DNA from 4 places in the Arthrobacter sp. PL16 genome. Region 2 is predicted to be linked to each of the others. Evidence: riboswitches for the same ligand, from Rfam matches in the RefSeq annotation. Region 2 holds a riboswitch; each other region holds the start of a gene.
The links. A riboswitch is a leader RNA that binds a small molecule or an ion and turns the genes downstream of it on or off. The one in region 2 is predicted to bind S-adenosylmethionine.
Positions count from the first base shown of each region.

Region 1: it holds a riboswitch for S-adenosylmethionine, as region 2 does, so the genes downstream of both, sfnG (dimethylsulfone monooxygenase SfnG) here and RCH21_RS04710 (ABC transporter substrate-binding protein) in region 2, are expected to answer to the same signal.
Region 3: it holds a riboswitch for S-adenosylmethionine, as region 2 does, so the genes downstream of both, RCH21_RS13230 (LLM class flavin-dependent oxidoreductase) here and RCH21_RS04710 (ABC transporter substrate-binding protein) in region 2, are expected to answer to the same signal.
Region 4: it holds a riboswitch for S-adenosylmethionine, as region 2 does, so the genes downstream of both, RCH21_RS16895 (methylenetetrahydrofolate reductase) here and RCH21_RS04710 (ABC transporter substrate-binding protein) in region 2, are expected to answer to the same signal.

Region 1 is NZ_JAXCIC010000007.1:153,291-160,510, forward strand. Features, by position in the region: gene RCH21_RS14280 (hypothetical protein) at 17-244, opposite strand; gene RCH21_RS14285 (glycoside hydrolase family 6 protein) at 342-1,601, opposite strand; SAM riboswitch class I at 1,831-1,935, shown strand; gene sfnG (dimethylsulfone monooxygenase SfnG) at 1,929-3,107, shown strand; gene RCH21_RS14295 (O-acetylhomoserine aminocarboxypropyltransferase/cysteine synthase family protein) at 3,107-4,486, shown strand; gene RCH21_RS14300 (CoA-binding protein) at 4,483-4,983, shown strand; gene RCH21_RS14305 (PTS sugar transporter subunit IIA) at 5,126-5,746, shown strand; gene mmsB (multiple monosaccharide ABC transporter permease) at 5,925-7,160, opposite strand; gene mmsA (multiple monosaccharide ABC transporter ATP-binding protein) at 7,165-7,220, opposite strand, start outside.
Region 2 is NZ_JAXCIC010000002.1:211,106-218,325, forward strand. Features, by position in the region: gene RCH21_RS04695 (energy-coupling factor transporter transmembrane component T family protein) at 1-415, shown strand, start outside; gene RCH21_RS04700 (amino acid ABC transporter ATP-binding protein) at 547-1,284, opposite strand; gene RCH21_RS04705 (amino acid ABC transporter permease) at 1,281-2,045, opposite strand; gene RCH21_RS04710 (ABC transporter substrate-binding protein) at 2,056-2,973, opposite strand; SAM riboswitch class IV at 3,146-3,263, opposite strand; gene RCH21_RS04715 (aminodeoxychorismate lyase) at 3,371-4,249, opposite strand; partial or broken gene RCH21_RS04720 (tetratricopeptide repeat protein) at 4,503-4,775, shown strand; gene RCH21_RS04725 (nitronate monooxygenase) at 4,976-6,013, shown strand; gene RCH21_RS04730 (GNAT family N-acetyltransferase) at 6,081-6,689, opposite strand; gene RCH21_RS04735 (hypothetical protein) at 6,768-6,992, opposite strand; gene pabB (aminodeoxychorismate synthase component I) at 7,117-7,220, opposite strand, start outside.
Region 3 is NZ_JAXCIC010000006.1:158,692-165,911, reverse strand. Features, by position in the region: gene sigK (ECF RNA polymerase sigma factor SigK) at 1-386, shown strand, start outside; gene RCH21_RS13260 (glycerophosphodiester phosphodiesterase) at 499-1,431, shown strand; gene RCH21_RS13255 (acetamidase/formamidase family protein) at 1,489-2,490, shown strand; gene RCH21_RS13250 (SDR family NAD(P)-dependent oxidoreductase) at 2,540-3,301, shown strand; gene RCH21_RS13245 (GNAT family N-acetyltransferase) at 3,329-3,622, opposite strand; gene RCH21_RS13240 (STAS/SEC14 domain-containing protein) at 3,709-4,080, opposite strand; gene RCH21_RS13235 (SDR family NAD(P)-dependent oxidoreductase) at 4,208-4,966, shown strand; SAM riboswitch class IV at 5,040-5,153, shown strand; gene RCH21_RS13230 (LLM class flavin-dependent oxidoreductase) at 5,188-6,576, shown strand; gene RCH21_RS13225 (methionine ABC transporter ATP-binding protein) at 6,614-7,220, shown strand, end outside.
Region 4 is NZ_JAXCIC010000015.1:108-7,327, reverse strand. Features, by position in the region: gene RCH21_RS16910 (cystathionine gamma-synthase) at 1-526, opposite strand, end outside; gene RCH21_RS16905 (O-acetylhomoserine aminocarboxypropyltransferase/cysteine synthase family protein) at 528-1,880, opposite strand; gene metE (5-methyltetrahydropteroyltriglutamate--homocysteine S-methyltransferase) at 1,998-4,373, opposite strand; gene RCH21_RS16895 (methylenetetrahydrofolate reductase) at 4,420-5,334, opposite strand; SAM riboswitch class I at 5,438-5,550, opposite strand; gene RCH21_RS16890 (SAM-dependent methyltransferase) at 5,858-6,745, opposite strand; gene RCH21_RS16885 (hypothetical protein) at 6,808-6,951, opposite strand.

The DNA.
Region 1 (7,220 bases), on a different contig from region 2:
GGAGGTTACCCTGCCCCTAGACGTGGGCACGCCACCGACGGATCGCGACGACGGTGCCGCCGGAACTGAGGGCGAGCAGGACCGCCTGCTGCACCAGGAACCAGACCGTCGGCTGATCATCCGAGTATCGGATCGCCACGAGGATACTGGCGGCGAGAACGAGGGTCAGGACGACGCCCACGCAGGTCAGGGTGTTCCACAGCCTGCGCTCCTGCAGGCGAGTCGCCGTCTTCCATTCCTCCATGGCTCAACCCTAGGCGCCGGAAAGCATGCAGCCCCACTCGCTGGATGCGAGTGGGGCCGCCCAAACCTTTCCGAGAGAAACGTCGTGGACCTGGCAGCTAGGGGCGCACGGGTGCGCTTGCGTTGGCGATCAGGTCCACGGCCTGCTCGGGGAACCAGGCGCCGGCCGAAGGATCGACGCGGCCCCACTCGGGATCGACTCCATCGTTGTCCGTCAGACCACGGCTGCATTCTCCGTCCGACTCACCCGGGACCTTGATCCACAGGAAGGCGTCGGCGAGCTCATTGCCGGTGTCGGACGTCGGCAGGTAGCCGAGCCCGCGGCTCGGCGGATTGCACCAGACCTGGGGGTCGGGGTAGGAGGCCGAGGGAACCCAGGGGCCCCGGCCGTTGCGGCTCGTGTCGATGACGAAGTGCGCGAGCTCATCGGAGGACGGGGCATTGGCGGCAGCGCCCACGTTCTGTGCATACCAGGCGTCGGTCAGACCCCAGGTGGAGAAGTCGGAGGGCGAAGCCGGGTAATACTGGCTTGCGCAGGATCCGTAGGCGCCCGGTTTGATCTCCGTCGCGTAGTAGATGCACTGCGAGACCCACGAGCCGAACTTCAGCTGCCGCTCGGTGAGCTCGTAGTTCGAGACGTTGAGGAAGAAGCCGTCGGCCTTCTGGACACCGGCCTTCACGAGCCGGCTCGAGATCTCACCCGTCCCCAGCCAGGCACTGTGCGTCCCGTCGAGATAGACCTTGGTGTTGGGGAGGGCCTTGAGCTGGTCCACCGCGTAGTTGAGCATCTCGAAGCGCTCGGCGGCGGCAGTCGCGGAATTCGCTTCCGCCGGCTGGCACCACTCGAGATTGCCGTCCAGTGCCGTGTACCAGGGGATGATGCCCAGTCCGTCCGGTTCGAGCACCACCATGGCCGCCCTGTCCTGGATTCCCGCGGCGAGCGCATCGACCCATGCCTTGTACCCGGCGACGTCCGTTGCGCCACCGGCGGAGTACTGCGAGCAGTCCCGGAACGGGAGGTTGTAGGCGGCCAGTACAGGCACCTGCCCCTTGCCCGCGGCGCGGTGCGTGGTGTTCCTGACCTCCTGCGTCACCGTCGTCGGATCGCTGCCGGTGACCCAGACGGCCTGGGGCGTGGAGATCATCGCGCTGAGGCTGTCGGCCGCCGCCCGGTCACCCGAGGACCGCAGGTCCGCGATCTGGCGCTGTGCCTCGTGGTAGTGGTTCTGCTTGGGGACGTAGAACTCGGTGGCGGTCGGCTCCCCCGACGTCGGCTGCCCGCCCGTGGGGCCCTGTGCTGCGGCCGGGATTGCCGACAGGGCGGTGGAGGCGAGGACTCCTGCAAGTGCAAGCGTCATGGCGCAGGTCCTGGAAATGCTGAGCATCATTGCTCCTCATACTGTGGATGGTGGCGTGGAAGCCCGATCGGTAGCGACCTCCACCCGCCGTGGAAGCGCTCCCACGGCCAGTCTTTGTTGTTGTCCCCAACTTTGTCAAGACTCCCGGTACGGCTGGAAGCCAGCTCGGCGGCGCCTCATACGGGGACACATTGTTTGGTTCTGCAGAGTCCCGGTGTCAGACTCGAACCGACCATCCCGAGCGGCTGAGAGACCTGGCTCCATGAAGCCGCAGCAACCCTGGCTGCCGCCATCGAACGGCGACATGAGGGTGCTACTGCCAGGACGATGGAGGAGATAATGAGCGTCGCCGACCTTTCCACCCCCCTGAAATTCGCCTATTGGGTTCCCAACGTCAGTGGCGGCCTGGTGGTCTCGACCATCGAGCAGCGCACGAGCTGGGACTTCGACTACAACAAGAAGCTCGCGCGCATCGCGGAGGACGCCGGCTTCGAGTACGCCCTTTCGCAGACTCGATACGCCGCCTCCTACGGCGCGGACAAGCAGCATGAGGCCACGAGTTTCTCGCTCGCCCTCCTGGCTGCGACCGAGAAGCTCAAGGTCATCGCCGCCGTCCATCCCGGCATGTGGCACCCCGGCGTGCTGGCAAAATTCATCATCACCGCGGACCACATCTCGAACGGCCGCGCCGCTGTCAATATCGTCTCCGGCTGGCTCAAGGACGAGTTCGTCAATTTCGGCCTCGAGTGGCTCGAGCACGACGAGCGCTATGTCCGCACCGAGGAATTCATCCGGATCCTGCGCGGACTGTGGACCGAGCAGGGCTACACCCAGTCCGGCAAGTACTACAACATCAACAACTTCACGTTGAGCCCCGCTCCCGTGGATGTTCCGGGACGCCCGCATCCGGAAGTCTTCTTCGGTGGCAACTCGACGGCGGCGCAGGCTACTGCCGGGCGCGTCGCTGACTGGTACTTCTCGAACGGCAAGGACCTCGAGGGTTTCAAGGAGAATATCGCCGGCGTCCAGGCGTCCGCGGCCGAAGTGGGTCGGCGCCCCCGCTACGGACTCAACGGCTTCGTGATCGCCCGCGACTCCGAGAAGGAGGCCCGCGACACGCTGCGCGAGATCGTCGAGAAGGCGCACCGGCCCGCGGTCGAGGGTTTCCGTGACGCGGTGCAGGAAGCCGGCGCCTCCACGAAGGATGGCAAGGGCATGTGGGCGGACTCCTCGTTCGAGGACCTCGTGCAGTACAACGACGGCTTCAAGACCCAGCTCATCGGTACCCCGGAGCAGATTGCCGAGCGGATCGTCGAGTACAAGAAGATCGGCGTCAATTTGTTCCTCACCTGCTACCTGCACTTCCAGGAGGAGGTCACGGCTTTCGGCACCGACATCCTGCCGATCGTGCGTGAACTCGAAGCGGATGCGGCACGCAAGGCAGGCGTCGACTTCGATCCGGGCGAGACCCTCGCCGGTACCCTCCCCAGCAAGGCAGGTGTCTGATGGCAGAACGCTCCTTCGGTTTCCGCACGCGTGCACTGCACGCCGGTGGCACCCCTGACGCCACCCATGGCGCCCGAGCCGTCCCGATCTACCAGACGACGTCGTTCGTCTTCAAGGACACGAACGACGCCGCAAACCTCTTCGCGCTGCAGAAGTACGGCAACATCTACTCGCGCATCGGTAATCCCACGGTGGCGGCTTTCGAGGAGCGCATCGCATCGCTGGAAGGCGGCATCGGCGCGGTAGCGACGGCGTCGGGCATGAGCGCGGAGTTCCTCACCTTCGCTGCGCTGTGCCAGGCCGGCGACCACATCGTTGCGGCCTCACAGCTCTATGGCGGGACCGTGACGCAGCTCGACGTGACGCTGCGGCGCTTCGGCATCGAGACCACCTTCGTTCCCGGCACCGATCCCGCCGACTATGCAGCCGCCATCCGCGAGAACACCAAGGCCGTCTACGCCGAGGTCATTGCGAACCCCTCGGGGGAGATCGCGGACCTCGCAGGTCTGGCGAAAGTGGCCCACGACGCCGGCGTCCCGTTCATCGTCGATTCCACGCTCAGCACGCCGTACCTCGTGCGGCCGATCGAGCACGGCGCGGACATCGTCATCCACTCCGCCACCAAGTTCATCGGTGGGCATGGCACCACCCTGGGCGGCGTGATCGTGGAGAGCGGCAGGTTCGACTGGGGAAACGGCAAGTTCCCCATGATGACCGAGCCCGTGCCCTCCTACGGCAACATCCAGTGGTGGGCGAACTTCGGTGAGTACGGCTTCCTGACGAAGCTCCGGACCGAGCAGCTCCGCGACATCGGGCCGTCGCTCTCGCCCATGTCCGCATTCCAGCTGCTGCAGGGTGTGGAGACCCTGGCCCAGCGTTTGGACGAACACCTCGAGAACGCCCAGGCCGTGGCGGAGTGGCTGCAGGCCGACCCCCGCGTGGAGTACGTCAACTACGCGGGCCTGCCCACGCACGTGCACCACGAGCGCGCGAAGAAATACCTGCCCCAGGGCCCCGGGTCCGTGTTCAGCTTCGGCATCAAGGGCGGACGCAAGGCCGGGCAGAAATTCATCGAGTCGCTGCAACTCGCCTCACACCTCGCGAACGTGGGTGATTCGCGCACCCTCGTGATCCATCCGGGCTCGACGACGCACCAGCAGCTCTCCGCCGAGCAGCTCGTCGCGGCCGGCGTACCCGAGGACCTCGTGCGCATCTCCGTGGGGCTGGAGGACCTCGGTGACATCCTTTGGGATCTCGACCAGGCGCTCGACCTCGCCTTCGACGCCTCCGACGAAGCCTTCGACGACCTCCCGCAGGAGTCCGCCGGAGGAAACGACGACGACGCCTCGGCAACGCGCGCGGTAGGAGTGGGAGCATGAGCAGTACTGCACCGGAACGTACCTGGGAAGGCCCGTCGGCACCCGAACGCCTCGCGCTCCTCAGGAACGCGCGGTCCGTCGCGATCGTCGGGGCGTCGGACAAGCCGTCGCGCGCGTCCTACTTCGTGGCCACCTACCTCCAGTCGAGTTCCCCGTACCGCCTCTACTTCGTGAATCCGGTGGCCAAGGAGATCCTCGGGCAGCCGGCTTACCCGTCCCTCGAGGACCTGCCCGAGGTTCCCGATGTCGTCGACGTGTTCCGCAAGCACGACGACCTCCCCTCCGTCCTGAAGGAGACGCTCGACGTCGGCGCGAAAACGCTCTGGCTGCAGCTCGGTTCCTGGCACGAGGACGTGGCGCGGGACGCCGAAGCAGCCGGCCTGAACGTCGTGATGGACCGGTGTATCAAGATCGAGCATGCGCGGTTCCACGGCGGGCTCAACCTGGCGGGGTTCAACACGGGTATCATCTCCTCGAAGCGGCAGATCACCTCGTAGGGCTTCTTCGTCAGGTCCCTCGGCATCAGCGACGGATGCGACTGTTCGACCGGCAGCAGGGGACGCGACGACGGTAGGTGCCGGCCGTCCAGGCCGTAGCGGACGCACCCCAGGCAACACCCTTTGCACAGGAGGAAGTCCAATGTCCGATCTCATCACTCCGGAGCTTGTCACCCTGGATGCGAATGTAGGCACAGACCGGTCCTCGGTGATCCGCTACTTCGCTGAACAGGTCGCGGGACAGGGACGCGCCAGCAAGGCGGACGGCCTCTACGCCGATGCCCTGGCACGTGAGGAGAGAACCGCGACAGGAATCCCTGGGGGAATCGCCCTCCCCCATTGCCGGTCGAAAGCCGTGCTCGTCCCGACGCTCGCCGTGGCACGGTTGTCCCCCGCCGTCGACTTCGGTGCCAAGGACGGCCCAGCTGACCTCGTGTTCTTCATCGCCGGGTCACCCGGCACCGACGCGGAGCACCTGAAGGTGCTCTCGAAGCTCGCGCGATCGCTCATCCGGAAGGACTTCACCGCCTCCCTGAGGGCTGCCGAAACCAGCGAGGATGTCGTGCGGCTCGTCGAGGGAGCCCTGGGCGTCGGAGCCGGTGCCACCGCTGAAGCCGCTGCAGCCAGGAACGACGGCGTGGCGCAGGGTGGATCCGTCGCCGGAGCTGCCGCCGCCGCCGCCGCCGTCGTTGTTGCCGCCGCCGGAGATGCGAAGGCTACGCCTGCTGGACAGGATCCACCGGGTATCCGGGGTGGGGCGTAGGTCGCTGCGGTGTCTGAGCCCCGATCGGCTCTTCGCGCCACAGAGCTGCGGGAATGAGAAGGCCGCTTCGAGGCCCGTTGGGGAATGAGCCTCGAAGCGGCGCTCATAGTTCGGTGATCGATGGGCAGGTCGCGGACGTCGCGCCCTGCCCATCCTTTCTTCGTTTCCTGCTGCCGGCCTATTTGAGGGCGTTGGAGGCGCGGCGCTTGTTGAAGACGTCGAACCCGACGGCGAGCAGGAGCACCATGCCCTTGATGAATTGCTGGACGTCGATCCCCACACCCAGCAGGGACATGCCGTTGTTCAGCACGCCCATGATGAGACCGCCGGTGATGGCGCCGATCACGGTTCCCACGCCACCGGTCACCGCTGCACCACCGATGAACGCCGCCGCGATGGCGTCGAGCTCGAACAGGTTGCCTGCACCCGGGCCGGCCGAGTTCAGGCGGCCGGTGAAGATGAGTCCCGCCAGGGCCGCGAGCACGCCCATGTTCACGAAGAGCATGAAGTCGATGCGCTTCGTGTTGACGCCCGAGAGCTGTGCGGCCTGCAGGTTCCCACCGCGAGCGTAGATGTGGCGACCGAACACGCTGTTGCTCATGACCAGGCTGTAGGCGACGATCAGGATGCCGAGGACCACGAGGACGATCGGCGTTCCGCTGCGGGAGCCGGCCAGCAGGTAGGTCAAGCCCAGGATGATGGCGGCGATGAATGCGAGCTTGGTGAAGAACCAGGCCGCGGGCTCGTCCTCGAGCTTCAGGCGCGCGCGCGTGGCCCGCCCCCGGAGCTGGCTGGCGACGAGGAGGACGACGGCGACGACGCCGAGGACCACCGTGGTCCAGTCGAGGAGGTTCGTCTCCGGTGGGAAGAGCCCGGGGAAGAGGAAGCCGCCGCCGAGCTGGCGGTACTCCTCGGGGAACCCGGTGATGCGCTGGTTCTCGAGCACGATCTGCGTGAGTCCACGGAACACGAGCATGCCCGCGAGTGTCACGATGAAGGCGGGGATGCCCACGTAGGCCACCCAGAAGCCCTGCCAGGCGCCGACGAGCCCGCCGATCACGAGCGAGGCGATGAAGGCCACCCACCAGGTGAAGCCCCAGTCCTGGATCATGATGCCGGACATCGCGCCGACGAAGGCCGCCACGGACCCGACGGACAGGTCGATATGCCCGGCGACGATGATCATGACCATGCCGATGGCCAGCAGCAGGATGTAGCTGTTCTGGACGATGATGTTCGAGACGTTGTCCGGCATGAGCAGCGCGCCCCCGGTCAGCACCTGGAACAGGGCGACGATGACGATGAGCGCTACGAAGATGCCGATCTGACGCAGCCGGCTCGTGAGGAAGGCCAGCCCGTGCTTCACGGGAGGCGGAGGTGCGGTCACTGCGGGGTCTTTGACTGTGGTTGCCATGGAATCAGTCCTTTTCCTTGGTCATGTACTGCATGAGAAGTTCGGGGGTCGCCTGCCCGA
Region 2 (7,220 bases):
GACCACGGACCCCACGGACCTCGCCGACGCCCTCGCACAGAAGCTGCACCTGCCGCACCGGTTCGTCCTCGGCGGGCTGGCGTCCCTGCGGCTCGTGGGGCTGCTCGTGGAGCAGTGGCAATCGCTGGGGCTCGCGCGGCATGCACGGGGAATCGGCTCGGACGGATCGCTGGTCGCGCGGACCCGCAACCTGCTGGGGCAGTCCTTCGGTCTGATCGTGCAGGCCATCCGTCGAGCCACCCGGCTGGCGACGGCGATGGAGGCTCGCGGTTTCGGGGGCGATACGCGCACGTGGGCGCGTGAGAGTACGTTCTCGGGCCTCGACGCCGTCGTCGCCGTCGTCGGACTCCTGATCGCAGTGGGCGCCGTGACGGCGGCCGTCCTCGCCGGGACATGGAACTTCATCCTGTCCTGACCGGCTCGGGGACCGGTCGGACGCAGAGAAGTGGCCGGACGCAGAGAAGTGGCCGGACACGGAGAAGTCGCCGGACGCGGAACGGCCGCGACAGGTTCGCCTGTCGCGGCCGTCGGGTGACTCCGGTGCTGCTAGAGCACGTCCGAGAGGAACGAGCGCAGGCGCGGCGTCTGCGCATCGTCGAAGATTGCGGCCGGGGGGCCGGATTCGACGACCACGCCGCCATCCATGAAGGTCACGGTGTCGGAGACGTTGCGGGAAAAGCCCATCTCGTGCGTGACGACGACCATGGTCATGCCAGCCGTAGCGAGATCCGCCATCAGGGCCAGGACGCCCTTGACGAGCTCCGGGTCCAGGGCGGAGGTCGCTTCGTCGAAGAACATCACCTCGGGATCCATGGCCAGGGCCCGGGCGATCGCGACGCGCTGCTGCTGTCCACCGGACAGGTTGCCCGGACGGACATCGGCCTTGTGCCTCAGGCCCACGAGGTCCAGCTGGGCGAGGGCCTTCTCCCGCGCCTCGCCGGCGGACATCCGGCGGAGCTTCCGGAGGGCCAGCGAGACGTTCTCCAGCACCGTCTTGTGCGGGAAGAGGTTGAACTGCTGGAACACCATCCCAATACGCCGACGCAGCTCGTCCGGGTTGTCCTTGAGGACGGACCGTCCGTCGAGCAGGATGTCCCCCTCGTCCGGTTCGATCAGTCGGTTCAGGACGCGCAGGAGCGTCGACTTCCCGGAGCCGGACGGGCCGATGACGGACGCCGTCGTCCCCTGCTCCACGTGCAGGTCGATACCTCGCAGCACATGGTTGGTGCCGAAGGACAGGTGCAGGTTCTGCCCCGTCAGGGTTCCCGATTCGATGGTCGTCACGCCTTTGCTCCTTCGCCGATCCTCGCGGCCAGTTCATCCGGTTCGGGCTTCTGCTTCTTGCCCACGCGGAGTCGGTTGTCGATGAAGTTGACCAGGTGGGTCAGCGGAATGGTCAGGCACAGGTACAACACGCCGGCCGCGATGAGCGGCGACAGGTTGCCGGTGTTGCTGGCGGCGTCGTTACCGACCCGGAAGAGCTCGCGCTCACTGGCGACGAGACCGATGAAGTAGATCAGCGACGACTCCTTGATGAGCGAGATGAACTGGTTCACCAGGGCGGGCAGCACGCGCCGCACGCCCTGGGGGACCACGACGAGCTGCATGGACGAGCTGTAACTGAAGCCCAGGGCACGCGAGGCCTCCAACTGACCCTTCTCCACGCTCTGGATGCCGGAACGGAAGATCTCCCCGATGTAGGCCGAAGCAATCAGCGACAGGGCGAGGATGCCCAGGGGGTACGGGCTGGTGCTGCCCGTGATCTGCCGGAGGATCGGACCGAGCCCCAGACCGATGAGCAGGATGATCACGACGGCGGGCAGTCCGCGGAAGATGTCCGTATAGATGCGTGCGATCCATCGCAGCACCCGGTTCCGTGAGATCCCCATGATCGCGAGGACCATGCCGACGACCGTGCCGATGATCCCCGAGGCCAGGGCGAGCATGAGCGTGTTCGGCAGGCCGACGGTCAGGAGGTCGGGCAGGACGGCGGCCATCGCCTCCCAGTCGAAGAAGGTCTTGCCGAGCTGTTCCAGGGCGTCCATGCAGGGACCGCTACTTTACTTCCACGGCTTTGCTGCCGGGCTTCCAGTCGGAGGGCATCTCGCGGTCCGGGTACCACTCCTTGGTGAGTTCCGTCCAGGTGCCGTCGGCGACGACGGCGTCGAGGCCCGCGTTGAGGGCATCGATGAGCGGCTGGTTCTCGCTGTTCACGGCATACGCGGTGAAGTTCTCCGTGTTGATGATCGTCTCGGCGATCGTGGTGTCGTCGCCTTCCTTCACCTGTCCGGTGGCCTGCTGCGACGGCGCTACCCACGCGTCCACCTGGCCGTTCTTCACGTTGGCATACACGGTGTTGTAGTCCGGGAAGCGCACGGGCTCGAGGCCCAGGGTGTTGGAGACGTAGTCGTCCTGGACGGTGCCCTGGACCACACCGATGCGGGTGCCCTCGGACAGGGAATCGAAGCCGGTGACCGGGGAGCCGTTCTTGGCGACGACGGCCATGTAGCCGAAGTCGTAGCCGTTGGTGAAGCCGACGTTCTCGCGGCGTGCCTCGGTCGTGGAGATCGACGACGATCCGACGTCGTACTGCTTGTTCTGCACCTGGGCGAGGAGCGCGGAGAAGTCGGTGGAGGCGAACTCCACCTCGAGGCCGAGCTTGTCGCCGATGGCGCGCAGCAGCTCGTTGTCGTAGCCGGTGAAGACGCCGTCCTCCAGGAAGATGTTCGGCGGCGCGTCCGACAGCGTCCCGACGCGCAGCGTGCCGTCGGTGATGAGGCCGAGTTCCGCCGTGTCGATCTCCTCGACCGGGGTGGTGGTCTCGGTGGTGTACTTGTCCAGCGACTGCTGGTCGCTGCCGGCCAGGGCGTCGGTGGTCTCGGCGGGTTCGCTGCTGCTGCTGTTGCCGCAGGAAACCGTCAGGGCGAGGAGGGGGACGGCGAGTGCCGCGAGGACCTTGCGGGAGATGTTCATGATGTCCTTGTTCGGTGCTGGCCCGGGTACGGGCGATGGATCGGGTTCTTCCGGGATGCCGCATGGCGGCAGGGGGAACGCTGCTGGTTGCTGGGTGACACGCTCGCTGTTCTGGGCTGTGCGCGTAGTAGCGGGCCGTAGGTCCCGATGGATCCGGAACAGGGGCCGCACGACGCCGTACTTGCCTACCGGGGGACTTGGCCCGGCGGCCGAATCTTCACCTGGAGCACCCCACTACGGGAGAGGGTTGCTGTCCAGCCGGCCAGGGCCGATGGCTGGAACTCTTGATTTCATGAAAACGCTATGGCAGCACGGAGGTCCCGGTCAAAACGCGGGACCGGCGAAACCAGCGTTTGACGTAGGAAAAGGGTCATTCAGCGTCATTTTGTGGTGAGGATTACACGAAACGATCGACAAGCTCGGTGAGTTCGGCGGTCAGGGCTGCGGAGGTACGGAGCTCCTGGCCGTCGAGGACCAGGACGGGCACGAGGAGCCGGATGCTCGAGATGAGCCAGACGGCGTCGGCGTCGAGGAGGTCGTCGGGTTCGAGCGGGCCGTAGCCGAGCTCCCAGCCCTGCTCCTTGGCGGCCGCGAAGAGCGCACTCTGGGATGTGCCCGCCAGGATGCCGCTCTCGAGCTGCGGAGTGAGGAGCGTCTTCTGCCCATCCCGGTCGTAGGCCAGAAGGACCGTCGACGTCGGGCCCTCCAGCACCTTGCCGTCGGAGGAGGTGAAGATGACGTCGTCTGCTCCATTGGCCCTCGCGTGGCGGACGGCTGCCATATTGACGGCGTAGGAGAGGGTCTTGGCGCCCATCAGCAGCCACGGTGCGCGCTGGGCGATGGTGCTGTCGTAGCCCCGCTCGAGGAAGAGGACCTTCAGGCCCGCCTTTCGCTGCGCCAGCGTCGATGCGGGAACGGGTGCCACCTGCACCCACGCCGTCGCCCGTCCGGCACCTTCGACTCCGCGGGTGGCGATGAGCTTCACGACGGCATCGCCCTGATCCGGTTCCGCGGCGGCGAACTCGCGCAGGCCGGTGCGGATCGCGCGGCTCCAGGCGTTGGCGTCGGGCACGTCCAGGTCGAGGGCCGCGGCCGACGACGCAAGCCGGCTCAGGTGGGCCTGTTCCTTGCGCGGGGAGCCGTCGACGGCCAGCATCGATTCGAAGATCCCGTCGCCGCGGGTGGCGCCGAGATCGGTGGCCATGAGCTGCGGTTGCGAGGCATCGACGACCTTCCCGTCGTCGTAGGCCGGGTCAAGGAACACGAGAACAGTCATGGCTGACAGCGTAGCGGCAGGGCGCACGGTGCCGCAGGCCCCCAGCGGATGCCTCGAGCCGCGTCCCGGCCTTCGTCTACCGCAACATCCTCGTCCTCGCGGCGCTGATCGCATAAGGTCCGAAGGACCTTCTCTGTCCCGAGGCGATCGCCGTCAGCTCCGGGTGGGCGCCGTCGCTGTCGTCGGACAGACTGGGACGATGACCCTCGACGACGAGCTCGACCGCATCTTCCGGGTTCGCGACCGCTCCGACATGCGACCCACCATCGCCGCCCTGCTGCCCCTCCTCGAGGTGCATCCGCATCAGGCCCGGGTACTGTACGAGGTCGGTGGAGCCTACGACACGGCAGGGGAGGAAATCCTCGCCTGCTCGTTCTACGAGCGCGCCCTCGCGGCAGGACTCTCCGGGGACCTGCTCCGCCGCTGCTACCTCCAGTACGGCTCGACGCTCCGCAACCTCGGACAGCATGACCGGGCACTGGAGGTCTTCGACCGTGCGCGCCGTGCCTTCCCTGCTTCGCCGTCGCTGGCTGCCTTCGAAGCTCTCTCGCTGCACGCGGCAGGTCTGCCCGATCGTGCTTTCGCGCCCTGCTCGATGCGTTCGCCGACGCGGTTCATGCACCCGATATCGACCACTACAAGGCTGCACTGCGGGCGAACGCGGACTATCTTCGGAGCATGGGCAGGACGTGAGGTGCGGCCGGTTCTCGGGAGAGGTGGAACGGGATGGCAGCAGGAACCGTGCACGGCCGGCACTTCTCCCTTGACGTGCTCACCGTGCCCGTCGTGCAGGCGCCGATGGCGGGCGGGCCCTCCACTCCGAGGTTGGCCGCCGCCGTCAGTACTTCCGGAGGGCTCGGTTTCCTCGCCGCGGGGTACAAGTCGGCCGACGCGGTACGGGCCGAGATCCTTGCCACCCGCTCGCTCACCGGAGCCCCGTTCGGGGTGAACGTGTTCGTCCCGCAGCCTTCCGTCGCCGATTCGACGGCCGTCGCGGACTACGCGGAGTCGCTGCGGGCAGATGCCGCCGCACTGACGACGACGCTCGGGCGCGCACGATACGACGACGACGACTGGGCGAATAAGATCGACGTGCTGCTCGAGCTCGCTCCGGACGTCGTGTCCTTCACCTTCGACATCCCGGTGTCCGGAGTGATGGAGGCGCTGACGACGGCGGGTGTCGCCGTCGTCCTGACCGTCACGTCCCGCGCCGAAGCGTATCGGGCTGTCGAATCGGGAGCCCGTGCCCTGTGCGTGCAGGGTCCGGAGGCCGGCGGGCACCGCGGGACCTTCGACCCGACGTCGGAACCGGAGGTGACGCCGCTCCTCCAGTTGATCGAGGAGCTCCGGGATGTACCCGTGCCGCTCATCGCCGCCGGCGGTGTCGTGACGGGCGAGGACACGCGCGTCGTCCTGTCGCGCGGAGCGGCCGCCGTGCAGGCGGGGACCGCGTTCCTCCGGGCCGACGAAGCGGGGACGAAGACGGCGCACCGGGCAGCGCTGATGTCCGGTGAGTTCATCTCGACGTCGGTCACGAAGGCGTTCTCAGGCCGCTACGCGCGTGGGCTCGCGAACGGATTCATGCGTGACCACGATCATGATGCGCCCTTCGGCTATCCCGAAGTGCACCACCTCACCACGCCCCTCCGGGCGGCAGCGGCGGCAGTCGGGGACGCACACCGCCTCAATCTCTGGGCGGGCATGAACTTCGGCAGGACCATGACCGGCAGCGCGGAAGCCATCCTCGCGTCACTGCGGCCCTGAGAGCTCGGTGCTCACGGTGGATGGCTGCGGTCGGTCCCGCCTGGGACGGGCAGAAGGAGCCGACGGATCAGGCATGGCGCGTCATCCTGTGGAGGAGTCCGTCGCGCACCATGGGCCACTCGTGGACGAGGATCGAGTAGACGACGGTGTCGCGCAGTTCGCCGTTCCGGGCTCGGGTGTGGCTCCGAAGGACGCCGTCCTGCTTCGCGCCGAGCCGGGCGATCGCCTCGCGCGACTGGTGGTTCAGCCAGTGTGTCCGGAACTCGACGGCCGGACACCGGAACACCTCGAAGGCATGTCGCAACAGCAGGTATTTCGACTCCGTGTTGGTGCCGGTCCGCTGGGCCGAGGCGGCGTTCCAGGTGGAGCCGATCTCGACGCGCGGGGTGTCCTGGTCGATGTTCATGTAGGTGGTCATGCCGATGATCCTGCCGGGCGCTCCTGTAGCCTCGTCGGCTGATCGGGCGGTGAAGGGGAGCATGGAGCCCCTGTCCTGCAGGGTGAGACGACGGTCGATCTCCTGCTGCATGCCTTCAGGGGTCGGCACCGAGGTGTACCAGAGGTTCCAGAGCTCACCATCCCTGGCGGCCTCGACGAGCCCGTCGTGATGTTCGCGAGCGAGGGGTTCGAGGACCACGCGGGTGCCGTGGAGGGTGGTCGGCTTGAGATCAGTCATGTACCGACAGTAGTTCGGGCTCGCCGTCGCCCGAGGGTTGACCTGGAACTGGAACTGGAACGGCCCGGCCTTCGGCGATCACGTGAGACCTGGCTGCAGGGCGTCGACCGCGTCGAGGACCGCGAGCGACGGCAGGTCCGCCATCGCTGCGACCACGGCGAGGGGCTCACCGCTGCTGACGGCCGACGCGACGGCTACCTGGAGTTCTGTCACGGGGAAGGGATCTGCTGCGGGGTGCAGCCCCTCGGTGGAAGTGCTCGAGCGCGCCGCGGCGACGACCCGTTCAAGATGGCTCGAACTCATGATGTCTCCTCTACGTCGATGCATTCAGTTTCACTCTGGGTCATCAAGCTGGGAAGAAACGGGACGGCACCTGCGAGGTCTTGCCCTGCGGCCCCTGGTGTGGACGGACGGGCAGGCGCACAGGTCAGTCGGACGCCGCCGGAAAGTCTGCCCCCAGCGCCGACAGGACGCCGCGAGCCTTGGTCCGCACCTCGTTCCACTCGTCCTCGGGGTCGGAGTCGGCGGTGA
Region 3 (7,220 bases), on a different contig from region 2:
TATGGGTCGGTGACGCAGCCCGCTTCGATCCTGTCCAGGGCTCGGGCATGTCGTGGATGATGACTCTCGCGCACCGCCGCGCGGTGGATAAAGTCCGTGCCGAGCAGGCGCACCGTGCCAGGGACCTGCGGTGGGGAATCAAGAATCGTGACGTCGACTACGACCAGGTAGCTGACACCGTTCTTCAACGAGCTGAAACCGATTCCGTCAGGTCCTGTCTGAAGGCACTTACCCCTGTGCAGCGTGAGGCGATCGAGCTCGCCTACTACGCCGGCATGACCTACGTGCAGGTAGCCGACCACTTGGGCGTTCCGGTGCCCACCGCCAAGACCCGCATCCGTGACGGCATCAGGCGCCTCAGCTCCTGCCTGCAGGACTCCGTGTGACACTTCCACAGGTGCCCGCACCCGGGACGACCGCAGGTCTGTCCGACGCTGTCGAACCAGTGGGAGTGCGCTCGGCGCTTCCTGTCACCGCCGTGACCGAAGGGATCCACCCATGCTGTCCCGTACTGCCCGCTCCATCCGCTCCGCGATGGCCGTCGGGTTCTCGCGCCTTGCAGGGCCTGCGCAGGCCAGGCCCATCGGCGCCAGGGGTGGTCGCCGCGCAGCGAAGCGGTCGGTGAACGGACCGGTCCTTGTCGGTCACCGGGGCGCCGGGGGAACAGCGCCCGAGAACACTGTCGCTGCCTTCATCGAGGGTCGCTCATCGGGGGCTGACTTCATTGAGGTCGATGTCCAGCTCAGCGCCGACGGCGTCCCCTTCCTCTTCCACGACGACACACCCGCCCGCACCACCGACGTGGAGAACATCTTTCCCGGACGCGCGTCCGATCCCATCACGACCTTCACCTGGGCCGAGCTCCAGCAGCTCGACGCCGGTTCCTCCTTCGACGAGCGGTTCAAGGGCGAGCGCATCCCGCACCTCGACGACGCCGTTGGTGCCGAGGCCGGCGCAACAGGCGTCTACATCGAGATCAAGACGCCACGGAACTCACCCGGCATCGAGGATGTCGTGGCGGACAGGTTGCTCAACCATCCTGCCTGGCGGGCGCTGGTGTCCGACGGCAAGGTACAGGTGATCGGCTTCGACGCGGCCTCGAACCGCGCGTTCTCCGCATTGGCCCCCGAGGTTCCGCTACAGCAGCTCATCGGAGCGGTGCCGGGTGCCGGGGTGCTGGCGGACCTGGCCACCTACGCCCGCTCGATCGGCACGAACTACCGGCGCCTCACCGCCCGGGATGTCGCGAGGGTGCATGGGGCAGGGCTTGCCGTGAGCGTCTACACGGTGAACTCGCCCGAGGACGTGCAGGCCGTCGTGGATCTCGGTGTCGATGCAGTCACCACCGACTTCCCGGTCCAGAACCGACGCTACCTGGGCAGGCCACCCGTTCCGCCGGGCGACGATGCGCGGCCCGGGCCGGGTGGGTAGCAGAAGCGGCCTGCTACGACCCTTGTCGCGACCGGAGCCTACCCGTAGCATCCGGTCATGGAGATCATCGAGTACCATCCGCGCCGGGACCAGCTGGTGTACACCTTCGGCGGTAGTGCCCCGGTTCTGACGGTCCAGCCCGGCACTGCGCTCAGGCTCTGGTCCGAGGATGCTTTCAACAACGCCCTCACCTCGGTGGACGACGTGTCGGGGGAGAAGGTGGACCTGAATTTCGTCAACCCGCAGACCGGTCCCTTCTATGTCGAGGGCGCGGAACCAGGGGATACGCTGGCGCTCCACATCGTAGACCTCACGCCGGCCCGGTCCTACGGCGCCTCGGCTACCATCCCGTTCTTTGGCGGCCTCACGAGCACCGACCGAACGGCCACCCTGCAGGAACCGTTGGCCGACATCACGTGGATCTACCACGTGGACACGGAGCGGCGGACGGTCGGCTTCCAGTCACGTCTGGGTGATTTCGAGGTCGCGCTGCCGCTCGAACCGATGCTCGGGACCGTCGGTGTCGCGCCCCCCGGCGGCGAGGTGCGCTCGAGCCTGGTGCCCGAGCGGTTCGGCGGCAACATGGACGCCCCGGACGTGAAGGCCGGCACCACGGTCTACCTCGGCGTGAACGTCGAGGGGGCCCTGTTCTCCATCGGGGACGGGCACTACCGCCAGGGCGAGGGCGAGGCCTGCGGCACCGCCGTCGAGGGCGCCATGCACTCGACGATCATCGTGGAACTCGTCAAGGGTGGTGCTCCCGCTTGGCCACGCTTCGAGACGGACTACCACTGGGGCGCCGTCGGGTCATCGCGACCGATGGAGGATTCATGGCGCATCGGGCAGGTGGAGATGGTGCGGTGGTTCGGCGACCTCTTCGGGCTGCACCAGCTGGACGCCTACCAGCTCCTGACCCAGACGGCGCTCGCGCCGATCGCCAACGCCGTGGACGTCAACTACAGCGTGGTGGTGAAGGCCCCGAAGGCACTCTTCCCAGCCGCTGATGCCTACGGCGGGCTCCATGCGCACCTGCGACGGCAGGGCGCCGGGCTGCGCTGACCGGCGTCCCTGTTCCAGCGAAACACCGCAACCCGACTGAAGGACAACCATGGATCTGCATCTGACCGGCACCACCGCCCTCGTCACCGGCGGGACCAAGGGCATCGGCCGCGCGATCGTGCAATCCTTCGCGCAGGAGGGCGTGAACGTTGCGTTCTGTGCCCGCGACGCCGGGGAGGTGGCGGCGACGGAGGAGGCCCTTGCGTCGTTGGCGGGTCGTGTCAGCGGTTACGTGCTCGACGTCGGCGACAGCCTGGCGGTGCCGGCCTGGGTCGACACCGTGGCGGCGGACTTCGGTGGCATCGATGCTGTGGTGAGCAATGTCAGCGCACTGGCGATCGAGGACACCGAGGCGAACTGGGAGGAGAGCCTGCGGGTGGACCTCCTCGGTACGGTGCGTCTCGTGAAGGCTTCGCTGCCCTATCTCGGGAAGAGCTCGACGCCGTCGATCACCGCCATCTCGAGCGTTTCCGGCCGCGAGGTGGACTTCGCCTCCGGCCCCTACGGGACAGTGAAATCCGCCCTGATCGCCTACATGGCCGGCCTCGCCTTCCAGCTCGCCGCACAGGGCATCCGCGCCAACACCGTCTCGCCCGGCAACACGTACCACGAGGGCGGAGTGTGGCAGGGCATCGAGGCCGGCAACCCCGAGTTCTTCGCGACCGCGATGGGCCTGAACCCGACGGGCCGCATGGGCACGCCGCAGGAGGTGGCGGACGCCGTCGTCTTCCTGGCGAGCCCGCGCTCCAGCCGAACCACCGGCGCCAATCTGCTGATCGACGGCGGGCTCAGCCGCGGCATCCAGTTCTAGCTACCGCGAGCGGCTAGTCGGGTGGGCCTAAGCGATTAGGTCCCGGTACTCGGGGTGGTCCTCGATGAACGCCACCACGAATTCGCACTCCGGCACGACGGTGAGGCGCCGGAGACGGGAGTCGTCGAGGGCGTGCCGGATGAGCGTGCTTCCGACGCCCTGGCCCTCGAGTTCCTCGTCGACGACGGTGTGCGTGAAGACGATCGTGTCGCCGGACCGCTCGTATGCGGCGAAGCCGACGGGATCGCCGTCGAGCGTGGCGACGTAACGGCTCTTCGCCTCGTCGGTGCTGACCTCGACTCCGGGATGATCGGTGCTCATGCAGTCACTCTGGCATTCGCCGCACAGGGCGGTCAACGACGCCGGCGGGGTTGCGCAGGTGTTGCCCTGGTCGAACCAGGAGCAGGTCAGTCGAGCCCGGGTGCCTGCACCGGGGCTGCGCTGCTGTCCATGAGCCACGCCACGGCGTCGGGCTCCGAGGTGAAGTAGCGCGTGGTCGTGGGGGAGCGGTGCGAGAAGCCGGACATCACCTCGTCGATGACGTCCTCGCCGACCAGCGCGACCCGCGAGAAGCCGCGGTAGCCCATCATCCCTATGCGCGCCTCGGGTGTCACGCCGCTGATTCCGTGCATGTGGACAAGGAGCGGCAGGGCTGTTGGACCGTGGAATTCCGCGAGCGCCCGGGCTGCAGCCACAGCGCGTGAGTGGGTGATCTCGACCCCACGCCGCCAGCGCAGAATCAGCATCCCGCTGTCGATACGGGCGTCGAACGGGTCCATCGGGCTCCTTCGGCGGAGTTTTCGGGCATGGCCTTTCAGCGTAGCAAGGCTCACAGCGGGTTCGGGCCGGGTGTCCATGGCTGCACGCCTCGGGCGTCCGGCCCGTGCACGTTGTAGCGTCTGATCCATGACATCGAACATCCTGGTGACCGGGGCGAGTCGAGGCATCGGCGCGTCGATCGCCCACGAAGTGGCCTCCCGTGGACATCGGGTCGCGGTGCACGCGGGGCGGGACGTGGCGGCAGCGGAGGCTGTCCGGAGCGGATTGCCCGGCTCGGGCCACGTGGTCGTGGTGGGCGATGCAGGTGATCCCGACGCGTGCCGGCAGATTGTCGACGACGCCGTCGCAGGCCTCGGCGGCGTCGACGTCCTCGTCAACAACGCAGGGATCTTCGAGGCTCATCCCATCGACACCACCTCCTTCGGCGACTGGCAGCAGGCCTGGCGCCGGACCATCGACGTCAACCTGCTGGGCCCTGCAAACCTGTCCTGGCTGGTGGCGCGCCACCTCCTCGAGCGTCCCTCGGGTCCGTCGGGTGGACGCCTGATCAGCGTCGGATCGCGCGGTGCCTACCGAGGCGAGCCGATAACGCCGGCGTACGGTGCGAGCAAAGCCGGCCTCCACGCGATGACGCAGTCGCTCGCCGTCGCCCTCGCGCCCCACGGCATCCTCACGGCCGCGGTGGCTCCGGGTTTCGTGGAGACCGACATGGGCAGGAGCGTGCTCGACGGCCCGGGCGGGGATGCGGTGCGGGCGCAGAGCCCCTTCGGGCGGGTGGCGACGCCCGGGGACGTAGCCGAATCCGTGGCCTGGCTGGCCACCGAGGCGCCGCTCTGGGTAAGCGGCACCGTGATCGACGTCAACGGGGCGTCCTACCTCCGGTAGCCGGTCATTCATGACGCCGCGTGACGATCGGCTCTGGACGCCGCTGTCACCGCCGACCTAGGCTCGTCACCAGAATCAAGAGTTCCAACGCAAAACCCTGGTTTGTTGGACGGCAACCCTCTCGCTGTAGCGGGGTGCCCCAGGTGAGGATTCGGTCCGGCATGCACCGTGCGGACAAGTATGGCGCTTCCCTACGGCAGTGCCCTGACATGAGGATCCCCATGCCCGCTGCACCCCGCCACATCCGCTTCAACGCGTTCGACATGAACTGCGTAGGCCACCAGTCGCCCGGCCTCTGGCGCCACCCGGAGGACCAGTCCTGGCGTTACAAGGACCTGCGCTACTGGGCCGACCTCGCCCGGACGCTCGAGAAGGGCCTGTTCGACGGCATCTTCATCGCCGACGTCCTCGGCACCTACGACGTCTACGGCGGATCCAACGAGGCGACCCTGCGGCAGGGCACCCAGACGCCGGTCAACGATCCCTTCCTGCTGGTCTCCGCGATGGCCCTGGTCACCGAGCACCTCGGCTTCGGCGTCACCGCCGGCACCGCCTACGAACACCCCTACCCCTTTGCCCGCCGCCTCTCCACGCTCGACCACCTGACCAACGGCAGGGTCGGCTGGAACGTCGTCACCGGGTACCTCCCCTCCGCAGCGCGGAACATGGGTAACGAGGACCAGCTGGAACACGACGAGCGCTACAACCACGCGGACGAGTACCTCGAGGTGCTCTACAAGCTGCTCGAGGGTTCCTGGGAGGACGACGCCGTCGTCCGCGACCGCGAGACCGGAATCTTCACCGACCCCGCCAAGGTGCACGACATCAACCACCAGGGCACCTTCTTCACCGTTCCCGGCATCCACCTCAGCGAACCCTCACCCCAGCGGACGCCCGTCATCTACCAGGCGGGAGCCTCGCCGCGGGGCATCGCCTTCGCCGCGGGCAACGCCGAAGCGGTCTTCGTCGGCGCGCCCACCAAGCCCATCCTGAAGGACGCCGTCACGAAGATCCGCGACGCCGTCGAGGCCGAGGGCCGCGACCGGTACTCCGTCCGCATCTACACGATGCTGACCGTCATCACCGACGAGACCGAGGAGAAGGCGCAGGCAAAGCACGCCGACTACCAGCAGTACGTCAGCTACGAGGGCGCCCTCGTGCTGCTCTCCGGGTGGCTCGGCATCGACCTGAGCGCCTACGACCCCGACGAGCCCATCGGCAACGTGAAGTCCAACGCCATCCAGTCGGCCGTCGCCAACTTCCAGAAGGTCAACGACGACGGCGCCCCCTGGACCGTGCGTGACATCGCGGAGTGGGCGGGCATCGGCGGCCTGGGGCCGCGGATCGTGGGCTCCGGCGCGCAGGTGGCCGACGAGCTGCAGTCCTGGGTCGAGGAAACCGACGTGGACGGGTTCAACCTGGCGTACGCCATCACACCCGGCTCCTTCGAGGATGTCATCACCCACGTCATCCCGGAGCTGCAGAAGCGCGGAGCCTATCCCACGGAGTACGCCGAGGGGACGCTGCGCCAGAAGCTCTTCGGCAAGGGCGACCGCCTGCCCGAGGAGCACCGCGGCGCGCGCTACCGCCTCCAGACCGTCCGCCCCTGACGCGCCCCTGTCACCCCTGATACGTGCAAGGAACCCCATGATCACCCTGAGACAACTCACCAAGACGTACGGCCGCGGAGACACCGCCGTCACCGTGCTCGACCGCCTCGACTTCGAGGTACCGACGGGCCGCATTGCCGCGGTCGTCGGCCCGAGCGGCGCGGGCAAGAGCACCCTCGCCCAGTGCATCAACCTGCTCGAACGGCCCACGTCCGGGTCCGTCGTCGTGAACGGCGAGGAGCTCTCGGGCCTGCCGGAGAAACGGCTCCGCGAGGCGCGGCGGCGCATCGGCACCGTCTTCCAGTCCTCGAGCCTCCTGAGCCGCCGGACCGCCGCCGAGAACATCGCATTGCCCCTCGAATACCTGGGGGTCACGCCGAACGAAGCCAGGGCGCGGGTGGCCGAACTGCTGGACCGCGTGGGCCTGGCGGACAAGGCAGGGCATTATCCGTTCCAGCTCTCCGGCGGGCAGGCGCAGCGCGTCGGCATAGCACGGGCGCTGGCACTGCGGCCCTCCATCCTGCTGGCGGACGAGGCGACGTCCGGACTCGATCCGGACACCACACGGTCCGTCGTCGGCCTCATCCGGCAGTTGCGGGACGACCTCGACCTCACCGTCGTCTTCATCACCCACGAGATGGACA
Region 4 (7,220 bases), on a different contig from region 2:
CGACCAGCAGCGCCCCGGCGTCGTGCGCCAACCTGGCCCAGCCGATCAGGTCCGCGATACCGAGCAGCGGATTCGACGGCGTCTCCACCCAGAACAGTGCGGTGGAACCTGGCCTCACTGCGGCGCCCACAGCTGTCAGGTCCGTGATGTCCACGGCCGTGTTCGTGACACCCCAGGGCCCCAGGAGCCCGTTGATGAGCCGGTTCGTCCCGCCGTAGCCGTCCCCGCCGAGCACGATGTGGTCGCCGGGCTTGAGCAGGGCACGCAGCAGCGCGTCCTCGGCTGCGAGGCCGGAGGCGAAAGCGAAAGCGGCCGTCCCGCGTTCCAGCGCGGCCAGCTGGGTTTCGAACCCGTTGCGGGTGGGGTTCGATCCCCGGCTGTACTCGTGGCCGGCGCGCAGCACGTTGATACCGTCCTGCACGAAGGTGGAGGTCTGGTAGATCGGTGGGATCACCGCTCCGGTCAACGGATCCGGTTCCTGTCCGGCGTGGACGGCGGTGGTGTTGAATCCCGAGTACTGAGCCATCTCAGGCGCCGGTTCCTGCGTGGCCGACGGCGGCGAGGGGTCCGCCCGTCGGCTCGGCGACCCCGGCCAGCGGGGCCAGTGCCAGGTCCAGGTCCGCGACGAGATCCGCCGCGGCTTCCAGCCCTACGGAGAGCCTGATGGTGCTCCCCGTGATGCCGGCGCCGGCGCGCTGCTCCGGACTCAGTCGGCAGTGCGTCATGGAGGCCGGGTGCGCCACCAGGGATCGGGTGTCCCCCACATTGGCTACAAGCTTGAACAGCCGCAGCCGGTCGATGAACGGCCCGACGTGCTCCTGGTCCGCGGCCAGATCGAAGGAGAACACGCTGCCTGCCCCGGCCGGAAAATCCCTGGCGAGGAGTTCGGCCTGGGGGTGGCCCGGGGTGGAGGGGTGGTGCACTGCGGCGACGGCCGGGTGGCCTGCCAGGAACTGGATCACCTCTCGGGTGTTCTGCCCGTGCCGGGCCACCCGGATGTCCAGGGTTTCCAGCCCCTGCAGAATCTGGGCGGCGCTGGCCGGAGCGAGCGAGGGACCGAGATCGTGCAGGTACTTGCTGCGTGCCAGCGCCAGGTAGGCGCCGTGGCCGTGGCGGTCCCAGAGGATCGCTCCGCCGTAACGGCGCTTCGGTCGCGTGATCTGCGGCCACTTGTCCGGGTAGGCAGCGAAGTCGAAGCGTCCGCCGTCGACCACCGCACCGGCGAGGGTTGTCCCGTGCCCGCCGAGGAACTTCGTGGCGGAGTAGACGACGACGTCGGCTCCATGGTCCAGCGGTCGGTACAGCGCCGGAGTCGCCAGGGTGTTGTCCACCACCAATGGGATCCCGGCATCATGGGCCGCCGTTGCAATTGCGGGAAGGTCCTGCAGCGTTGCCATCGGATTGCCGATGGACTCGGTCAGGAACGCCCTGGTCGTAGGGCGGACCGCCGCGCGCCAGGCACCCGGGTCCGCCGGGTCGGCGAAGCTGACCTCGATCCCGAAATCCGCGAAGGTGTCCGTGAGCAGGTCCACCGTTCCTCCGTACAGCTTCGAGGAGGCGACGATGTGCTGACCTCCCTGCACAAGGGACAGCAGGGCGACGGCGACCGCTGCCTGCCCTGTGGCGGTTGCCAGCGCGCCGACGCCGCCGTCGAGTGCTGCCATCCGATTCTCGAGCACCGCAACGGTCGGATTGCCTGTCCGGCTGTAGGTGAAGCCGGGTTCCTCGAGCGCGAACATCCGCCGGGCCGATGCGTAATCCGGGAACTCGTACGCGGCGGTCTGGTAGATGGGTACCGCTATCGGCCGGTAGGGGGCCTGCGGTTCGTAACCTGCATGGATTTGGGAGGTGGCTGTACAGCCAGGGTCGCCGGTGCTCATGGAGAGGGCTCCTTCGTCAGCGGTAGTCACATGGTCGGGGTCGAGATGCGGGGGCAGGGCTGCGCAGGCAGTCCTGCCCCCGGGATGCAGAAGCGGAGCAGCGGGTCCGCGGACCGGTCAGGAATGTGCCAGGGCCTGCTCGATCTCCCCAATGTCTGTGCCCTCCCGCACAGTCCTGGCTGCAGCGACGAGGTTGCGCAGCGACACCACGGTCTCCTCGTAGCCCCGGGTCTTCAGGCCACAGTCCGGGTTGATCCACAACTGCTGCGCGGGGAGGGCAGCCAGCGCCGTGCGGATGAGAGCGGTGATCTCCTGCTCAGAGGGCACGCGCGGCGAGTGGATGTCGTATACGCCAGGGCCGATTCCGCGGGAATAGCCGAAACCGGCCAGGTCCTCGACGACCTCGAGGCGTGAGCGGGCGGCCTCGATGCTGGTGACGTCCGCGTCCAGCCCATCGATGGCCGAGATCACTTCGCCGAATTCCGAGTAGCACAGGTGCGTGTGGATCTGTGTCTGGTCAGCCGCGCCCGCAGTCGCCAGACGGAAAGCCCGGACCGACCACGTCAGGTATGCCTGGTGGTCCGCCGAGCGTAGCGGCAACAGTTCGCGCAGGGCGGGCTCGTCAACCTGCACGATCGCGATCCCGGCAGCCTCGAGGTCGGCGATCTCATCCCGCAACGCCAGCGCCACCTGATTGGCGGTATTACCCAGCGGCTGGTCGTCACGAACGAAGGACCAGGCGAGGATGGTGACAGGACCGGTGAGCATGCCCTTGAGCGGCCGCTCGGTCAACGACTGCGCGAAGCTGATCCACGGCACCGTGAAGGCCTGCGGACGGGACACGTCACCCCACAGGATGGACGGACGCGTGCAGCGCGAGCCGTAGGACTGCACCCAACCCTGCTCGGTGGCCGCGAAACCGTCGAAGTTCTCCGCGAAGTACTGGACCATGTCGTTGCGCTCCGGCTCGCCGTGCACCAGCACATCCAGCCCAAGGCCCTCCTGCAACTGCACGACGCGCGCGATCTCCTGCCGCAGGAACTGGTCGTACTCCGCCTGGGAGATGCTGCCATTGCGCACCGCAGCCCGGGCACCTCGCACCTCGCCGGTCTGGGGGAAGGAACCGATCGTGGTGGTCGGCAGCACCGGCAGTCCCAGCCGTTGCTGCTGTACCTCGGCTCTCCGTTCAGCGGGGCCTCGGGTGAAGGCCTCCTCGGTCAGATCGCGCGTACGGTTGCGCACCCGGTCGACGACGACGCCGTCGAAGCGCGCCCGCTGACGAAGCGCCGCATCGGCGTCCTGCAGTTGCGCGGCAACGGACGGTCGGCCCCCGTCCAGACCTCGCGCCAGCACCACCGCCTCACGCACCTTCTGGTCCGCGAAGGAGAGCCAGGCCGGCAGGTGCTCCGGCAGGGCCGTCTCGGCCTGCACATCATGCGGTACATGCAGCAGCGAGGTGGACGTCGCCGCCGTGACCACGGTGCCTGTCACACCCTGCAGGTGCTCCAACACCTCCAGCGAGGCCTGCAAATTGTTCCGCCAAACATTCCTGCCATCGACCACGCCGGCAACCAGACGTGTCGTGCCCAACGCCTGCAGCGCCTCGGCGGAAGGCTTGGCCCCCTTGACGAGATCCGCATGTACAGCCTCGACACCGGCAGTCGCGAGCACAGCGAGCGCCTCACCTGGCTTTGCCGGGTTGCCGGCGGTGCCGTAGCCGGTGGTGACCAGTAGTGCCGGGCGTTCTGCGGTCCCTGCCAGCTGCCGATACACCCGCTCGACCAGCCCGCCCGGGGCTGCCAACGCACCGCCGCGATCGCCGACCAAGCCCGGCTCATCCAGCTGCACCCACTCGGCCCCTGCCTCCGCCAGTGACGCGAGAATACCCGCGTACGCCACGACTGCGTCGTAGATACGGGACAGCGGGTCGAACCCTTCGGGCGAACCCTCTTCTGCCTTGGCGAGCAGCAGATACGTGATGGGCCCCACCAGCACCGGACGCAACACCACGCCGCGCTCCCGCTGCCGCCGGACGGTCGCTGTCAGCCGATGCGCCCCAGCCGAGAATGTCGTCGCCGTGCCGATCTCGGGCACAAGATAGTGGTAGTTCGAATCGAACCACTTGGTCAGCTCCAGCGGTGCGCGGTCGCCGTCCCCGCGCGCCAGCGTGAAATATTCAGCAGTGCCAACGGAACCGTCATCGCCGGCCAGGTCAGCGAAACGGGCCGGCAGGGCTCCCAGCGCAGCAGTAGCATCCAGCACCTGATCGTAGAGCGCGAAGTCGGCCGGGATGGAGGAGTCCGCAGCGCTCAGGCCCAACTCGACCAGACGCGCGACCGTGCGGTCCTGCAGTTCGTCAGCAACGCGCTGCAGACCCGCCTCATCGATTCCGCCTGCCCAGTACGATTCGACCGCCCTCTTGAGCTCTCGGTTCGGTCCGATGCGCGGGTAGCCAAGAATTGTCGCGGCGGGGAAAGTACATTCGGTGCTCATGAAGTTCTCCTTCGTACGTAAGGTGAGGTCTGGTCTCTAGGCCGGCTCAAGCCGGGACGACGTCGGCGAGTGTGCGGATAGCCGGCAGGTCGAGCTGCTCGATGACCTCGACGGACGCGCGGTGGTCATTGAAGGTATAGAGGTGCAAGCCGGGGGCTCCTCCATCGAAGGCTGCCTGTGCCAGCACGGCCGCCGCCTGCACACCGATCCGCCGACGTTCGACGCCGTCCGACGCCGTTTCCAACCGGTGCAGTAGTGCTTTGTCCGGACGCACCCCGGTCATAACGGCAAGACGTTCCAGCCGACCGACGTTGGCCATGGGCATCACGCCAGGAATGATCGGCATCGTGACGCCGGCGGCACTGGCCGCTGTAACCAGCCGGGCATAGTGCGTGGGATCGAAATAGACCTGTGTGATGGCGAAGTCTGCGCCGGCACGCTGCTTGGAGACCAACACCTCGATATCGTGCAGGAACGACGGCGATTCGGGGTGCCGATTCGGGTAAGCGGCTACACCCACTGCTAGCCTGCCGCCCGCCAAGGTGGCGGTGTGCCGGCCCTCGATGTCCCGGATCAGCTCCACCAGGAAGCGGGCGAATGGCAGATCGCCGCGGGCTACGTCCGCATCCTGTGGCAGGTCCCCTCGGAGCGCCAGCAACCCCCTCACTCCCAGTCCGAGGAACTGCCGCACCAGCAGCTCCAGACTCTCGCGTGTTTCACCCACGCAGGTCAGGTGAGCGAGCGGACGTAGCCTGGTGTTGCGGACGAGGTGCTCGATCAGGTCGATCGATGCCCGACGACGCTCGGGCGTGCCGCTGAAAGTCACCGACACGTAGTCGGGGTTCGTAGCCGAAAGCTCGTCGATTGTACGAAGTACGGCCTCGGCTGCCTTTGGGGTGGCCGGCGGGTACAGCTCGTAGGACAAGGATGGCGGTGTCGCTGCCCACTCGTTCGATGTCATTCCACTCCTCGATACGGCCGAGGGAGGGAATCAGCGAACGGATTGAGAACCAGCGATGCCTGGCTGCAAGCACGCTGGGACTTCAGCTTTGTTCACTGATGTGTCTCCATCGGTTCTGGCAGGAGCACCGCTTCCGCTGCTCTCCCTGGTGGGAGGACAGTCGAATGGTTGCTGCGGCGTCAACAAGCCAGATCTCTCGGCCGCTCTTGATGGTTTGTAGGACTACTCTAAGCAGCGCGCACGTCCCCGGCGCAAAGCTGCGGCGAGATGGCGTTGCATGACGTTTTCTGACGCGTACTCCTTAACCTGGGCCACATTCCGCGTCACATTCGTCACATTTGACTCCGTGGCGGAGCGGCCGGACGGCAGCGTCATGGCAAGTCTGGAACAGACTGCGTGACGACGACGGCGTCGCCGCAAGCACTGGTGCACTCGGCGCGCTGACCGAGGCGAACCGCCTATACCGGACCGTGCGCGAGTGACGAACCGGATTGCACGTCAGTGACCGCAGTGGTGCGGGCAATCAGGCCGGCTCCTCATGCGCTGATGTGCCGGGGCCGCGTGGTTCCCCGTTCTCCCCAGCCTTCGACAGGGTGAATATCCCATAGCGCATGGCCCCCGTGCGGTAGGCCAGGATCAGGCGGGGAATGCTCAGTAGGAACATGCGATTGCGTCCGCCAAGGGCGAGGCGACGGGTGTGGCGATCGACGAGCAACGCCTTCACGAGTCGGCGGGCGCAGATCGTCCATGTCCGCGCGACGCGGCTGCTGACATCCTCGTAGCCGGCGATCGCAAAGCCCGCTGCTATCGCCATGGCCTCATAATCCTCGCGCGTACCCATCGAGGGCAGGCGCCCTTCGCGGCAGATCGGCTCGAGCAGGTGCCGAACCTTCCAACCGCCGGCATCTGTCTCGGCGAGCCACGCGCAGACCACGAACCGGCCGCTGGGCGACAGCACGCGATGCGCCTCGGCGAAGAACCTGGGCTTGTCGACCATGTGCTCGCTCGATTCGATGGCCCAGGCGGCATCGGCTGAGGCATCGGTCAGCCCGTTGACGAGCCAATCGCGGAGATGGATGACCACATCGGCTACGGGATGCGCGGCGGCGAAGATGGTCTGCTCGGCGGACAGTGTCAAGCCGGTAACGCGAACCCTGCGTGTGATCGCGAGCTGCCTTGCGGTGGAGCCATAGCCGCAGCCGATGTCGACGCACGCCTCGCCGGGCATCAGGCCCAATCGATCACCGACAGTGTCGACCAAAGCCTCGACAGCTTCGGCGGGTGTCTCGCGACCCGTCCCCCATAGCCCGTGATGGACATGCTCGCCCCACACCCGACGATAAACCGGATCGAGCTCGTCGTAGTGATCCGCGACCGCCACGGCGTGCTGGGAAATTCTGGGGACGATCACGTGATCACAGTACGACGCCGGTTCACCCCATCGGAAGGTCTCGACTCAGAACTCCTTAGCTTTCAGTTCGCCACGCTGGAACTGGGCCCCACCATGGAGGAATCGAGCAACGCGCCCGCCACCGATGGCGGCCCTTCACTGTTCACTAGGATCTCGGCCCTCTTGAGCGCATCGGCGCTTGCGGCGAGAGCGGTTGGACGCTCCATCTCTCGCAATGTGTTGCATCGAGGAACGGCGGCGCCGGCGATCCAACCCATCAGATACCTCCGGACGGCGGGTCAGCACGCGCTGAGATGAAGCCACTCCCCGCGAACTGGAACCAGGGAACCGCTAACCGCCTGGTTGCTTGCCCTCCGTCGACGCATGCCGCCGCTGTGCTGTGTAGCGGGCCGGTCGCAGTGCGCGTGGCGGGCGGACCGGAGTGGTGGTCGCGCGGCGGGCGCCCCGCTGTGGTGGCCGGTGTGGTGTGTCGGTC